DNA from 2 places in the Nocardia sp. NPDC088792 genome. Region 2 is predicted to be linked to the other one. Evidence: riboswitches for the same ligand, from Rfam matches in the RefSeq annotation. Region 2 holds a riboswitch; the other holds the start of a gene.

Region 1 (7,883 bases), on a different contig from region 2:
TCCTTGACCACCTGGCGACCGGCCTTGCGCCACTGGCCGGTGAGCAGCCGTTTGAGATCGGGCCACCGGCGCTTGCCCTGCACGATGTTCTCGACCTCCAGGTCGTGCAGCATCACACCCCACTCGACCAGCATCATCAGCAGGAACGCGTACAGCGGGTTGCCCAGGTAGTACGGATTCCACTGCTGCCCAGGGTCGATGCGCAGGAAGCCGTAGCCGAGATCGCGGTCGCGCCCGCGGATATTGGTGAAGGTGTGGTGGATGTAGTTGTGCGAGTGCTTCCACTGATCGGCCGGGCACACCAGATCCCATTCGAAGACCCGCGAGTTCAGACCGGGTTCGCGCATCCAATCCCACTGGCCGTGCATGACATTGTGGCCGATCTCCATATTGTCCAAGATCTTGGACAGGCTCAGCGCGGTCACTCCCGCCAGCCAGCACGGCGGCAGTAGCCCGAGATACATCAGGCCCCGCCCCGCGACCTCGAAACTGCGCTGCGCCTTGATGATCGAGTAGATGTAGTCGCGATCCCGTTGGCCCAGATCGGCGGTGATACGGGCACGCAGCCCGTCCAGCTGCCGGCCGATCTCTTCGATCTGCGCCGGGCTCAGGGTCAACGGGCCGTCCGTGGACGCGACGAGTGTGGACATAGTGGTCGCCTGACTTTCGGATATCGATGATCGATGCCGATATCGCCGGCCGCGACACTGGTGCCCAGCTGAATCGTCACAGGACGAGAGGATTCCCCAGTCTACCGCCGTCGTCCGGTGCGGTAGGCTCGAAGTGTCAGCGACGTATGTCTACGCTGTAGGTCCAGTCGAGGCTGCCAACTGGCCGATCACGAATGCCCAACTACCGATAGGCGGCAAGACAATGGCAGTGAAAACGCCCTACGAGCGTCGAGTGATCCGTGTCCGAGACGCGGTGCGGGAAAACTCGAAGCTGGATGAGAAGGCCGCGACGGAACTCGCCGTCCAGGTGCTGCGCGCACTCGACACGATCCCCGAGACGATCCGCTGAGTTCCAGCCGTCGCTAGGCGGGTTGCTCAGTGACAGCGGCATATTCGGCCGAGCTGAGCAACTTGCCCAGGGCGGTCGGCTGCACCGCGAACAGCCAGCCCTCCCCGTATGGATCCGTTCCGATGAGCGCCGGGTCCTCGACGACCGCGGCATTGATGATCGTGACCCGGCCGGTCACCGGCGCATAGAGATCGGAGACGGCCTTGGTGGATTCGACCTCACCACAGGTCTCACCGGCCATGACCGTCGACCCGACCGCCGGCAGTTCGACATGAACCAGATCGCCGAGCGCCGCGACGGCGACCGCCGTGAGCCCGATTCGGACCGGATGATCCGGCAGCGCCGAACCCGGCTCCAGCGCCACCCACTCGTGCTCATCGGAGTAGCTGCGATCGTAGGGCAATGCGGCAGCGGACAGTGCGGCAGCGGCGGTACGCGGTTCGGGCATGAGGTGACTCCCTGTTCGACAGCGTCCGGCAGGCGCCGGACATCGGCATGGTCACCTCCCCGCTCTGTCCTGTGACCTGAGAGTTTGGGCGCACCCGCGAGTGCGCTGTTCACCTTCGGTAAGGATCGGCCGGAACCGATGCCTTTCTCCAGAGTTGCCTCGGCACTGCGGTATTGGGCCTGAGAGATTCCCGGGGAGGGTGTTGCTCCTACGGCGTCTCCGAAGAGACTCTCCCGCTGCGCGTCGACGGCGATCTTCAATTGTGGGCGATCTTCAATGTGTTTGGAACAGTACAGGAAGCAGTAGATGTGAGGCGTACTTCTCACCGGTATACAAGGTCAGGCTGCCCGCGTAGATATCGGCCGGCCGATCATCCGGGTCGTCGTGGAGGAAGAGGCCGGAGCCGGTGAACGGGATCTGCAGGTCCGTCCGGACTTCGGTGACGGCGCCGGGGTAGATGTAGTCGTGGGCCTGGACATCGAGCGTGAGCGTGTAACCGGCGGGCAGTTGCAGATTGGTCGGCAGGATTTCGATATCCAGCTCGTACACGGTGCCGGGGCTGAGTGGTTCGGCATGGTCATGCGGGTGGACAGGCAGATACGGCCGTGACCGCTCCGGGTCCAGGGCGCGATGCGAAGCGCGCAACCAGCCCTGGGCGATGGGCACATTCGGATCGTTGGCGCCGCGGTAGACGATCTCCTTGCCATCGGGTGTGAAGGCGCGCACCACGAGGAACAGGTCCGCATCGGTGGTGGACGATGCGATGAACAGCTTGGCCGCGACCGGTCCCGCGAACTCCAGGTCGACCGGGGCGAGGTAACTGAAGGAGACTCGGCCTTCCTTGCCCATGTAGGTCACCGATGCGCCGTCGGCCGGCTCCGAGCTCAGCGAACCATCGCGCGCGTCGAGATACAAACGGGTCCAGTCGGTTTCGGGCAGTGGCCAGTCCGCTCCGGTGCGCTCGCCGACGTGGCCATCCGCGTGCCGAGTCCGCAGATGCACGCGGGGCTGTTCGGTCCAGCCGGTGTCCTCGCCTTTCAGGAAGTGCCCGAAGAACCGCCTCTGCAGGTCCAAGCCATAACGGGCATAGAAGAGCGATAGGTGGTCGTCATCATGTATAGCGAGCCATTTGTCCTGCGACGCAGCCAGTTCGAAGCCCCGCGTGTTGCCGCGCAGATGCAGTCCCATGCCGCCCCAGTTTCCCGCGGATAACAGCGGCACCGTGATTCGGGACCAGTCGGGTGTGTTGTCGTGGTAATAGTCATCCAGGAAAGGATGATCTCTGACCACCCGCCCGAGGTCCACGCGGCGCTGCGCCAGCTCGTCCTCGGTCAACGTCTCGTCGCCACAGACGAGCAGCCCCGTATGAGGGTTGCGGTCGCCCTTGGCGCCGATGCCGTACTGCGAGCCCGAAACCGTTCGCTCATACCAGGAGTCGGTGAAGGTCGACAGGATGCCGCCGTGGTAGGTGGCATCGCGGTAGCGGTCGGCTGCGCCCTCCCAGACGCACAGTGCGCTCAGATGTGGCGGTTGCGCCGCGGCGACCGGCCATTGGGCCATGGCGAAATAGGAGATGCCGTTGAGCCCGATTCGGCCATTGCTCCACGGCTGCACCGCGGCCCATTCGATCGACTCGTACAGGTCCCGGGTCTCGTGCCGGGAGAAGGGATCCAGGAAACCCGGGGACCGACCGGCGCCTCGGGAATCCACTCGTACGCACACATATCCGTCCGGTACCCATTGCTCGGGATCTGCCAGCTCGAAAACCTGGTACCTGCCGCTGGAGCCCTCGAGTATCTCCGGATGGGCGGCGACCATCTCCTGCCACTGTGCGGGCCAGGACTGCTGGAACGGCTTGCCCTTACCGTAGGGGCCGTACGCGAGAATGACGGGGTAGGCGCCTTCCGCCGTGGGGCGAAAGACATCGGCGCGCAGAATGTTTCCGTCGTCGGTTTCGATGGGGACGTCCCATTCGATGGTCATATCGCCGATCACATCGACACGGAATGTGCCTGGGGTTGTCGGATCGTTCATGGTCGGTGTCCTCTGGTGGCTGGTGAATAGCAGCGATGGTCGAAAATGGCTCAGGGAAGGGTGACGATGACCTTCGCGGCCGATACGCCCTTGCGCTGGATGTCCATGGCCGACTGGATGTCCGCGATGCCGTGTCCGGCGACGAAGGGTTTCGGCACGGCGAGATAGCGGCCGTCGGCGAGGGCTGCCGGGAGGAAGTCGCGGTAGATCGCGGTGCCGACGTCGTTCGCCTTGAGGGTCGTGCCGAAGATGTACTTGGTGCGGATACCGTGCAGTCTCGATGAGAACTGCAGTGCCACATTCGAAGTGATGAGTCGCAGGATGAGGCGGGGGACCGCGAATCGGCTGCGGTCGGGGTCGGCCAAGTGGTCGAAGGAGACCGGCGGCGTGGCGAGGGCGACGAACCTGTTGCCTCGGCATGCGCCGGCGATTTGCACACACGATCGGGCGGAGGTGGGGCCGAAGGCAATGGCGCCCGCCAGCTTGCGGCCTTCGAATGCGGCGGTGACCTCCGCGACGACCGCCGAGCCGTTGTAGTCGTAGACAGCGCTTGCGCCAAGGGATTTCACGTAGTCGAAGTTGTGTGGTGAGGCGGTTGCGATGACTTCGTATCCGGCGGCGACGGCCAGTTGGATGGCGTTCGAGCCGACGCTCGTCGAGCCACCCCACACCAGGAGCGTTTCCCCGGTGGGGGTGGTGTTCGCCGTCGGATGCCGCAATCCCAGCTGGTCGGTTTGGAACAGCCCACAGGCCGCGGTCGAGACAGCGAGGGGGAGTGCGGCGGCGTCTTCGAAGGGCAGGGTGTCGGGGATCGGTGCGGTCATCCGCTCCAAAACGACTGTGTAGAGCTGGAATCCGCCCTCGGCGGGGCTGTTGCTGTCCTTGTCGGTGCCGACCGCGTGGGCGAGCACCCGGTCGCCGACGCGGAAACGGGTGACGGCACTCCCGATCTCGACCACCTCGCCGGCAATGTCGGCGCCCAGCACGGCCGGATAGCGCAGCCAGCGGTAGGCGAGGCTGCCTGCGATCTGGATGATCCAGTCGAGCGGGTTGATGGCTACAGCGTGGTTGCGGACCACGATCTGGTCCGCTGCGGGCGGGGTGTAGGGCGCGGGACCCACTTCCAGCTGGGCTTTTTCGGCGTTGATCCAGGCGGCGGCATTGGTCGGCATTGGACGGCTCCTCGGAATCGAGTGATTGCACTTGGTGCAATCACGAGTGTCGCATGTGATTACACCAAGTGCAATGCCGTATCTTGGCCGCATGGCACGTTGGGAACCGGACACCGAGAGACGGCTGCAGCAGGCAGCCATGGAGCTGTTCGCGGAACGCGGATACGCCGCGGTGACGATCGCCGAGATCGCCGAGCGCGCCGGCCTGACCAAGCGCACATTCTTCAACTACTTCACCGATAAACGGGAAGTGCTCTTCGCCGGAGCGCAGGCCTTCGAAGCCGGCGTCGTCGGCCATCTGACCGACAGCGACGCGAACCTCGCCCCCATCGAGGTCGCCATCGCCGCGCTGACGCGGGCCGGTCAGGAATTGGCGGGCTACAGCGAATTCGCCGCTGCCCGGCAGCAACTCATCGCGTCCTCATCCGAACTGCAGGAACGCGATCTGAACAAAATGACCGCACTGGCCGCGGCCATTGCCGAGAGTTTGGGCCGGCGCGGCGTCCCGGCCCGTATCGCCACCCTGGCCGCGCAGGCGGCGGTGGCCGTCTTCACCGCGGCTTACGCCGCCTGGGTCGAAGACGCCACCGCAGACCTGCATGTCTTGATGCAGCAATCGCTCGCCGATCTGCGCCGAGCCGTCGGCGCGCCTTCGTAATTCGGCCCCCTGCGCCGAATCGGGGTCAGCGTTGCCCGTGCAGGGCGTAGGCGAGTTCGGCTAGCTGGCCGAGGGTACGGTCGAGCTGGGGGTAGCCCTGTTCGACCAGCACCTTGGTGACATTGGTGGTGATCAGCGGGCCGGTGAAGGCGACGCTGGCGGTGACGGTGGTCCCGCTCTCCGAGCCCTGCAGCTGGTAGGCCAGGTCGCATTGGACACCGGCTCTTCCCTTGCCGCGCAACACGACTCGGGTCGGCTCCTCTAGTTTCTTGACGGTCCACTCGACTTCTTCGGACATGCCGTGCACCAGCACCTCGGAGACGAGGGTGGAGCCTTCGACCAGCGTTTGCGGTGGGCGGCCGACGAACTCGCGGTGGATGCCCAGCCAGTACTCCCACGTGGGTGGGGCGACGATGGTGCGGAACAACGCCTCGGGGGTGCCGGGGACGTCTTTGCTGAGGTGTATCGCTCCCAAGAGAACTGATCCTCCGAAATAAGCAGGCGCGGTTAATGAATGGATGATCGATCCAGAAAACCGACAGCCTCTGCCTTCATTCCCCCCGCGCCGGCGAGAACGATCTTGACATACGGGAAATCAGAGCACAACAGCAGCGTAAATTCACTTGAACTGCGACTTTGCAAATGAAATCGCATTCGCAAGCGCTCCGCCGCTTACATCGTAGTCCGCGCGAATCACGGTGCGGTCGAGGGCCATATGCCTATCGGGACGATCGTGGTCGCGCGGCCTCGGTCGTCCAGGACGCGCCCGAGGCGCTTGACATGGCTCAGTGCCAAGGCGACATCGAGGATTTCGACGTCGGGGACGCGTTCGGCGAGGGCGGCCTGCAGGCGGTTGATATCGGCGACCGAACGCAGCCAGACGGAGATCAGCATATTGGGGCGGCCACCGGTGACCGCGCAGCAGAGGCGGGTTTCCGGGAGGGTGGCGAGTTGCCTGGCGATGGCGTCGAGGCGTTCGGGGCGCACCCGGCACCAGAGCGAAGCGCTGACCGGCCAGCCCGAGAGTGATTGCGCCACTTCGCAACGCATGGTCACCTGACCACTCGACAGGGCGGTGCCGAGACGGCGGCGCATGGTGCTGGCGCTGCCGCCGGTGCGCTCGGCGAGTTCGGTGGAACTCGCGCGGCCGTCGAGCTCGAGCGCGGTCAGGAAGTCGGTATCGGGGCGGGGGACAGGCGTCGTGCCGTGGGCGGTCCGGGGGACGAAGGCGTGAATGCGTTCCTGCTGGGCGGCATCGAGGACACGCAACTGCCAGCGGCTGCCCTCGGTGAGGACCGAGGTCACGACATGCGTGCGGCAACTCTGCACGCCGGGCGTGGTGCCCAGCGAGGTCAGCACGTAGGACGACAACTCGGCCAGGTCGTGCAGGACGACCGTCAGCAGCAGATCACCCTCTCCGGTGATGTGTTCGATGGTGCCGACACCGGGTTCGGCGCAGAGTCGCTGCGCGACCCGGTGCGCTTCGCCTGCGGCGCAACCCACTTCGATGAAGGCCAGCACCAGGGACGCGAGCGAGGCCGGCCCCGGGTAGACCGCGATCCAGGCGCGGCCGTCGGCCTGCAGCTGATTCCAGCGCCGGGCCACGGTGGCCGGGTCGATGCCGAGCACACTGCCGAGCAGGCTCCAGGACGCGCGCGGATCGATCTGCAGGCCGTTGATCAGTTTCAGCTCCAGATCATCGATTTCGAGCGGATGCTGCATCCTTCTCCAAGTTCTGACTGATATGTGCAGCGATGGCTGTCTGATTGCCACGGCAATCTAACATCCGAATCGGGCCGTTCGCTCGTCTGCCCGAAAGGCGATCTGGTCACTGCCGCAAGGAAAGAGGAGAACCCTGATGTCGGTTCGCGATGACGCACAGGAGCTACAGGGCGAGCTGGTCACCTTGCGGCGGAGTCTGCACCTGGAACCGGAGCTGGGTCTCACCCTGCCCTTGACCCAGGAGAAGGTCCTGACCGCCATCGACGGACTGGGCCTGGAGATCAGCCTCGGCTCATCGCTGTCCTCGGTGACCGCGGTGCTGCGCGGGGCCCGGCCGGGTCCGTCGGTGCTACTACGCGGGGATATGGACGCGCTACCGGTGGCCGAGCGCAGCGGCCTGGACTTCGCCGCACACGGTGATCGGATGCACGCCTGCGGCCACGATATGCACACCAGCATGCTGGCCGGTGCGGCCCGGCTGCTGAGCGCGCACCGCGACCGGCTCGCCGGCGATGTGGTGTTCATGTTCCAGCCGGGGGAGGAGGGCTACGACGGTGCGCGGCACATGATCGGCGAGGGCGTGCTCGACGCCGCGGGCGACCGGGTGATCGCCGCCTACGCGCTGCACGTCATGAGCATGGCCCCGACCGGGCTGTTCAGCACCCGCCGCGGACCCTGCCTCGCGGCCTCCGACAATGTGCGGGTCATGGTGCGCGGTGCGGGCGGGCACGGTTCCATGCCGCATCTGGCCAAGGACCCCATCCCCGCCGCCTGCGAAATGGTCGTCGCACTACAGACTCTGGTGACGCGCGGCTTCGACATCCACGAT
Region 2 (7,883 bases):
AGCCCTGCACCAGCGGATCACCCGGCAGGTACTGCGCCAGGTGCTCGCGCACCGCCACCGGGCCCACGCCGGGACCGCCGCCGCCGTGCGGAATGCAGAAGGTCTTGTGCAGGTTCAGGTGGCTGACATCGCCGCCGAACCGGCCCGGACGGGCAAGCCCGACCAGCGCGTTCAGGTTCGCGCCGTCCACATACACCTGGCCGCCGGCATCGTGCACCAGCGCGCACAACTCGGCCACCTCGTGCTCGTACACGCCGTGCGTGGACGGGTAGGTGATCATGATGCAGGCCAGCCGGTCGGCATGATCAGCGATCTTGGCGCGCAGATCATCCAGATCGATATCGCCGTTGGGGCGGGTCTTCACGACCTCCACCCGCATGCCGACCATGGCGGCCGAGGCGGCATTGGTGCCGTGCGCACTGGACGGGATCAGGCAGGTATCCCGGTGCGAGTCACCACGATCCAGGTGGTAGCGGCGAATCGCCAGCAGGCCCGCGTACTCGCCCTGGCTACCGGCATTGGGCTGCAACGAGACCCGGTCGTAGCCGGTGACCGCGGACAGCCAGCCCTCCAGATCCTCGATCAGCTTGATCAGGCCCGGCGCGTCCTCGACCGGCGCGTACGGGTGCACCCGATTGAAGCCCGGCCAGGTGATGGACTCCATCTCGGCCACGGCATTCAGCTTCATGGTGCAGGAACCGAGCGGAATCATGCTGCGGTCCAGCGCAATATCCTTGTCCGACAGCGCGCGCAGGTAACGCAGCATGGCGGTCTCGGTGCGGTACCTGGTGAACGCCGGCGCGGTCAGGAACTCCGAGGTGCGCACCTCGATGTGCGGGCGCTGCTTACCGTGGAACAGCGCACCCTCCGGGCCCACCGGGATCTCGGCGCCGAAGCAGTCCAGCACGTCGACCACGTGGGTGTCGGTGGTGACCTCGTCACAGGCGATGCTCACATGATCGGCATCGACCAGGCGCAGATTGATGCCGCGGCCCTTGGCCTTGGCCACAATGGCTTCCGCACCGCCGGGCACGTTCACCAGCACGGTGTCGAAGAACGTCTGGTGCACGACCGCATCGCCGAGCCCCGCGGCCAGCCACTGCGCATGCCCGTGTACCCGCCGCGCGAGGGACCGCAGCCCGTCCGCGCCGTGGTAGGAGGCGTACATGGCGGCCAGAATCGCCAGCAGCACCTGCGCGGTGCAGATGTTCGAGGTCGCCTTCTCGCGGCGAATGTGCTGCTCACGGGTCTGCAGTGCGAGGCGGTAGGCGAGATTGCCGTCCGCGTCCACCGAGACGCCGACCAGGCGGCCGGGCAGCTGCCGCGCATGCGCCTCGCGCACCACGAGATATCCCGCGTGCGGGCCGCCGAAGCCGAGCGGCACGCCGAAACGCTGGGTGGTACCGAAGCAGACGTCCGCGCCCTGTTCACCGGGCGGCGTAATCAGGGTCAGCGCAAGCAGATCCGCGCCGACCGCCACCAGCGCACCGCGCTCGTGGGCCGCCGCGATGACCGGAGCCCAGTCCACGACACGACCGGAGGCGCCCGGCTGCTGCACCAGCACACCGAAGAACTCACCCTCGGGCAGCTCGCCACCGGACAGATCCGCCTCGACGAGCTCGATGCCCATCGGCTCGGCCCGGGTGGTCAGCACCGTGCGCGTCTGCGGGAAGAGATCGGCGTCGATGAGCAGTCGGTGCGACTTGCTCTTGCGGTTGGCCCGCTGCAGCAGGGTCATGGCCTCGGCCGCGGCGGTGGCCTCGTCCAGCATGGACGCGTTGGCCACCTCCATGCCGGTCAGCTCCGCCACCATGGTCTGGAAGTTGAGCAGCGCCTCGAGCCGGCCCTGGCTGATCTCGGGCTGGTAGGGCGTGTACGCGGTGTACCAGGCGGGGTTCTCGACCAGGTTGCGCAGCAGCACCGGCGGGGTGTGGGTGTCGTAGTAGCCCAGCCCGATCATGGAGGTGGCCACGGTATTCGAGTTCGCCAGTGCCGCAAGCTCGCTCAGCGCCTCGTGCTCGGACAGCGCCGGCGGGAGCGCGGCCAGGCCGTTCTCCGCGACGGGGTCGAGAATGCCGGCGGGCACGGCGCGGGTGGCGAGCTCGTCCAGCGACTCGACGCCGACGGTGGCCAGGATGCGGTCCAGTTCGCCGCTGTCGGGGCCGATGTGGCGGTCGGCAAAGGATCGAGTCCAGATCACGGCTGCTCCAAAGGGGTGGGCGGGGTCGACCGCTGGGGTCGACTCGTTCGTCTGCCCTCCCCCTCTGTCTTCGGCGCCTGAGAGATTCAAGCCCCGGCCACGCTTGTGGCCGTTGCCCTTTCACCATGGGCGGGTGGCCCGAAGCCACCGCTTTCCAGAGGCGTCGTAACTCCGCACGGTCCCTTGTGCCTGAGAGATTGACGGGGAGGTTTTGCTCCTTCGGCGCCCGGGCTTTTCGGCCCGGGACTCTCCCGCACGGCTGCGACGCAACGCCAGTCTAATTCGACCCAGGTTACGAGAATGTTGCCTGGGTCGATTTCACAAAAACGCACGCTGACAGAGAGGTCAGCGTGCGTGTCGTACAGTCCCGATCCGGCGTTTCTAGCCCGTCTTGCTCATGCGGGCCTTGCGGCGGAAGGAGAGCTCGTCCTCGGGACGATCCGAGGCGGTGCCGCTCTCGGCCCGCTCGGCCGGGAAAGCGGCGATGGCCCCGGTCAATTCGCGCATGGCCCCGCCGACGGCGATGCCGAACACGCCCTGTCCGCCCTGCAGTAAATCGACTACCTCTTCCGGCGAGGAGCATTCGTAGACGGTGGCGCCATCGGAGAAGAGGGTGATGCCGGCCAGATCCTCGACGCCGCGGCTGCGCAGGTGATCCACCGCGATGCGGATGTTCTGCAGCGAGATACCGGCGTCGAGCAGCCGCTTGACGATCTTGAGGACCAGGATGTCCTTGAACGAGTAGAGCCGCTGGCTACCCGATCCGGTGGCGGAGCGAATGGACGGCACGACCAGCCCGGTGCGGGCCCAGTAATCCAGCTGGCGGTAGGTGATGCCGGCCACTTGGCAGGCGCTGGGGACGCGGTAGCCGACCAGTTCGTCCGGCACCGTGTCGTCGGGGAACAGCCCTGGCTGCACCACATCCTGAGGTTGCGGTTGATCTCCCACTGACTACTCCCTTACTGCGTGCCTATCAGCGCTTGTCATCGACCTGGAGCGTGGCCTAACAATCGAGGCTACTCTTCGATTGTCGCGGCAGGATCGGCAGCTTCAAAGCTTGGCGGAGTGCGTGTTTCTCACCCTAAACCTGAGGTAGAGACACGGTTTTATCACGCGGGGAGATCATCGCCAGGTCAGGAACTGGTCAGCTGTCCGTCGCCTTGAAGTCGTCGGGAGAAACAGACTCGAGGAACTCTTTGAACTTCTCGACTTCGTCCTCGCGCTCGTCCGGCATGACGAGACCGGCCTCTTCCAGCACCGGCTCCTCGGCATAGATCGGACAACCCACCCGCAGGGCGATGGCCACCGAATCCGACGGCCGCGCGGAGATCCGCAGATTGTTCTCGAAGACCAGATCCGCGTAGAAGGTGCCCTCTTGCAGGTCCACGATCCGGACCTCCTTCAAGGTGTGCCCCAGCTCCTTGATGAGGTTCTTGATCAGATCGTGCGTGAGCGGACGGATGGGCGTCACGCCTTCTTGCTCGAGCACGATCGCGGTCGCCTCGGCCTGCCCGATCCAGATCGGTAGGTATCGGTCACCGGACACCTCACGAAGCAACAGCACGGGCTGGTTCTGTGGTTGCTCGACACGGATGCCGATCACACGCATTTCGCTCATGGCCGTGCCTCGCTAACGCTCGCCACGACCATGCGCGAAGGCGCGCTGTGTTTGATGATTCGCTCGCTTCGCTCACTCATGGCACTGCCTCCCAATACACTCGCCGGCCGTCGAGCCCTGCCTATCGAGTCGGCCGTATCACCGAGTCTAGGCGAAGATTTCAGCCTCCGAGTGAAGCGCGCACAGAGGTCTTCACGAGGCAGGTATGCAAGGTCAGCGACAGTGCCGCCAACTCGCGAACCGTCTCCTCCGCGCGCGCACGGGCATCCGCGTCGCGGCTCTTGGCGATGGGCGCGGCGATTTGCGCGACCATGGCCGCCTCCCGATCCGCGGCCAGTTTGAAGGCTCGCAGATGCCTTGCCTCCAAACCGAATTCGCTCAGCGCCTTGGCGGTGCGCGCGAGCGTCACGGCATCGGAGTCGAAGTAGCCGGCCGCGCCCGGGGTGATGAGCCCGGCACGGATCAACTCGGTCAGGAACTTCTCGTCGATTCCCGCCTGCGACAGCAGGTCCGCCCGCGGAATCCGGATCTCGTGATCGAACCGGAGCTCCTCGGGCGACACCTCACCGGGCACGACACCGAGCCGCCGCGGGCGACTTCCCCCGTTGGGCGCCATGGCATCCCCTGCAGCTATATCTCCCGGAGCGGGCGCCAGCGCGGGGCCGGCACCCGCCCGGGCGCGGGCTTCCCGCACGCCGAGCGTCGCCGCACCGCTGTCGATCGCTTCGAGCTGTTCCTTGATCACCTTCAGCGGCAGGTACTGATCCCGCTGCGCCGTCAGCACGAAGCGCAGCCGCTCGACGTCCGCCACATGAAAACGGCGGTATCCCGAGGGGGTGCGCTCCGGGCTGATCAGGCCTTCCGACTCCAGGAATCGGATCTTCGAAATAGTGATGTCCGGAAAATCCGGACGCAGGAGATCCAGCACGGAGCCGATCGACATACCTCCGCGCGTCCACTGCGCTGCGCCTGTCATTCCCGTCGGTCCTATAGAGCGCCCGCCGCCGATTCACTCGACGCGGGGCGCGGACCGGTAAGGAACACAAGGCGGAACTTGCCGATCTGGACCTCGTCACCGTTCTGCAGTTCCGAGGAGTCCACCGGCTCCCGGTTCACGTAGGTGCCGTTCAGGCTGCCCACATCGACGACCTGGAAGGTGTCGTCGTCCTGACGGAACTCCGCGTGGCGACGGCTGACAGTGACGTCGTCGAGAAAGATGTCGCTGTCGGGATGGCGTCCCGCGGAGGTCGTGGGCTGGTCGAGCAGGAACCGCGAACCGGCGTTCGGGCCACGCTTGACCACCAGCAGGGCCGCGCCCGGAGGCAGGCCCTCGACTCCCTGCACCGGCTGCTCGCCGGTCTGCTCGGTGCGCGACGTGTCGACCTCGTTCAGGAAATCGGCGCGGAACACCGAAGTGGTCTCTGCTGCCGTCTCCTGGTAACCCGGGTCTTTGTTCTCGCTCACCCTTGCTCTCCTCCTCGAACCGAATAATCATGCAAGCAGTTGCTGCCTTCAGCGATGCGGCCACCGGCCGCTCCCCGCTTCGGGCAGGTCCGGGAAAAAACCCCGGGCACCGGCTGCCGGCACATCTGTTGGCATTGACCGTACCCTGCCAGGGCGTACCCGTGCAGGTAGAACTGTGAAGGCTACTTCAGCCTCCGATAACTCCTTGATAACCTGCGGCATCCAGCAACTTGCCGAGCGCGGCATCGAGTGTCGCAGCGTCCTCGACCTCGAGTTCGAAGAGCCAGCCGTCGCCGTAGGGATCGGAGTTGACCGTCTCCGGCTCGGCGTCCAGAAGTTCGTTCACCGCAACAACTTTCCCCGCGAACGGGGCGTAGATGTCGGAAACGCTCTTGGTGGACTCGATTTCTGCGATGCCTTCGCCGGCGGCCGCGTCCGCGTCCGCACCGGGCAGCTGCACGAACACGACGTCACCGAGCTGTGATTGCGCATAGTCGGTGATTCCCACCCGAACCCGGGTCGGTTCGAGTCTGCGCACCCACTCGTGCTCCTCGGTGTAGCGCAGGTCCTCGGGGAGGTCGCTCACAGGCGGTGTCCTTTCAACGGGCCGTTCCTCTCGGGATCATCGTCGATCCGTCTGCCGCACAGCCTATCGGCTACCGATCTTGGTGCGACGCGGCCGGTATAGCTCGGGCGACGGCGATGGCTTTGCCCAGGTAGAGAATGCCGGTCCAGATGTATGCCGCCGTACCCCAGATCATGAATGCCCAGCCGAAGGCCCGGCTGAAACCTGCGGCGGCCCAGTCCATCTGCCCGGCCAGGATCCACGGCAGGGCGGACATGAGCGCGAAGGTGGCGGCCTTGCCCAGGTAGATCACGTCCGGCGGGGGCAGCCCGCGGCGCCGGTAGACACCGAGGGCGAGGAACAGGATCAGCTCGCGGCCCACCAGGATCGCCACCAGCCACCAGGGCAGGATGCCACGAATCAGGAAGCCGCCCAGGGTCGCCACCAGATACAGCCGGTCCACCAGCGGGTCGAGCAGCGCGCCGAGTTTGGACGATTGATCGAGCAGCCGAGCCAGTTTCCCGTCCGCCCAGTCGGTCACGCCGCTGAGGATCAGCAGGGCGAAGGCCCAGCCGTCGGCCTTCTCGGCCAGCAGCAGCCACAGGAGAACCGGGACGCCGATCAGCCGGATCACGCTCAGCACATTGGGCACGGTGAGGATACGGTCGCTGTAGACCGGTTCGGCGTTGCGCTCGGTTGTCACAACCCGGTCTTACCGCAATCACTTCGGCGTCACCATACGGGCACGCCGTTCTTCCGGGGGAGACTGTAAACGATATGGTCGCCGCCATAGTAGGTCGGTGAGAGAATGACAGCCTATTCTTCTCATTGATGTGGGTTCCAGCTGCGAGAGGAAAGACCATGCCCGACTTCGACTACGACGTCGTTGTTATCGGCTCCGGCTTCGGGGGGAGCGTCAGCGCGCTGCGCCTGACCGAGAAGGGCTACCGGGTGGCCGTGCTCGAATCCGGCCGCCGCTGGAACGCCGAGGACATCCCCAAGACGAACTGGAATGTGCGCAAAGCCATTTGGGCGCCCCGGCTGGGCATGACCGGAACCCAGCGGATCAGCGTGCTCGGCAAGTGCGCGGTGTTCTCCGCCTCCGGAGTGGGCGGCGGGTCGCTGATCTACGGCAATACGCTCTACGAGCCGCTGCCGAACTTCTACACCGATCGGCAGTGGTCGCACATCACCGACTGGCGCAGCGAGCTGGCGCCGTACTACGACCAGGCGCAGCGCATGCTGGGCGTGGCCCAGAACCCGCGCATGACCCCCGCCGACGAGGTGATCCTGTCCGTCGCAGAGGAAATGGGCGTCGCCGACACCTTCCACCCCACCAATGTGGGCGTGTTCTTCAACGAGGACGCCCCCGGCAAAGAGGTGGACGACCCGTACTTCGGCGGCTCGGGCCCGCGCCGCAACGGCTGTATCCACTGCGCGCGCTGCTTCACCGGCTGCCCGCACAATGCCAAGAACACCACCCCCAAGAACTACCTCTACCTGGCCGAGCAGGCCGGCGCGCACGTGTTCGACCTGACCACCGCCACCAAGGTGCGGCCCATGACCGGCGGCGGCTACGCGGTGGAGACCGAACGCTCCGATCGCTGGGTTCGCAAGCAGCGCAAGGTGTTCACCACCGAGCAGGTGGTGTTCGCGGCGGCCGCGCTGGGCACCCAGAAACTACTGCACAAGATGAAGGACGACGATGTACTCCCCGCGCTGTCACCGCGGCTGGGTGAGCTGACCCGGTCCAACTCCGAGGCCATCCTCAATGTGGTGAGCCGGCAGCGCGATGATTTCGCGCAGGGCATCGCCATCACCTCCTCTATTCATCCCGAGGCCGATACCCATATCGAGGTGTGCCACTACGGCTCCGGCCAGAACGGCCTGTTCCCGCTGTCGGTGCCGATCGTGGACGGTGGCGCCTTCCGGTTCCTGCGGTTCCTGCTGGCCATCCTGCTGCATCCGATCGTGTTCGCGCGCAGCCTGAATGCGCACCGGGCCTCGGACAAGTCGGTGATCCTGCTGGTCATGCA

Evidence for each region. A riboswitch is a leader RNA that binds a small molecule or an ion and turns the genes downstream of it on or off. The one in region 2 is predicted to bind glycine.
Region 1: another riboswitch for glycine. It lies ahead of gcvH (glycine cleavage system protein GcvH); the one in region 2 lies ahead of gcvP (aminomethyl-transferring glycine dehydrogenase).

The regions. Positions count from the first base shown of each region.
Region 1 covers NZ_JBIVKC010000004.1:343,148-351,030, reverse strand. The annotation lists gene ACIP5Y_RS28135 (fatty acid desaturase family protein) at 1-650, opposite strand, end outside; gene ACIP5Y_RS28130 (DUF6307 family protein) at 874-1,020, shown strand; gene gcvH (glycine cleavage system protein GcvH) at 1,034-1,468, opposite strand; glycine riboswitch at 1,627-1,714, opposite strand; gene ACIP5Y_RS28120 (CocE/NonD family hydrolase) at 1,742-3,502, opposite strand; gene ACIP5Y_RS28115 (zinc-binding alcohol dehydrogenase family protein) at 3,553-4,674, opposite strand; gene ACIP5Y_RS28110 (TetR/AcrR family transcriptional regulator) at 4,766-5,332, shown strand; gene ACIP5Y_RS28105 (SRPBCC family protein) at 5,358-5,807, opposite strand; gene ACIP5Y_RS28100 (Lrp/AsnC family transcriptional regulator) at 6,026-7,054, opposite strand; gene ACIP5Y_RS28095 (M20 family metallopeptidase) at 7,191-7,883, shown strand, end outside.
Region 2 covers NZ_JBIVKC010000006.1:713,262-721,144, reverse strand. The annotation lists gene gcvP (aminomethyl-transferring glycine dehydrogenase) at 1-2,200, opposite strand, end outside; glycine riboswitch at 2,367-2,464, opposite strand; gene ACIP5Y_RS39585 (MerR family transcriptional regulator) at 2,582-3,148, opposite strand; gene ACIP5Y_RS39580 (bifunctional nuclease family protein) at 3,345-3,818, opposite strand; gene ACIP5Y_RS39575 (MerR family transcriptional regulator) at 3,979-4,794, opposite strand; gene garA (glycogen accumulation regulator GarA) at 4,806-5,282, opposite strand; gene gcvH (glycine cleavage system protein GcvH) at 5,470-5,868, opposite strand; gene ACIP5Y_RS39560 (CDP-alcohol phosphatidyltransferase family protein) at 5,939-6,550, opposite strand; gene ACIP5Y_RS39555 (GMC oxidoreductase) at 6,709-7,883, shown strand, end outside.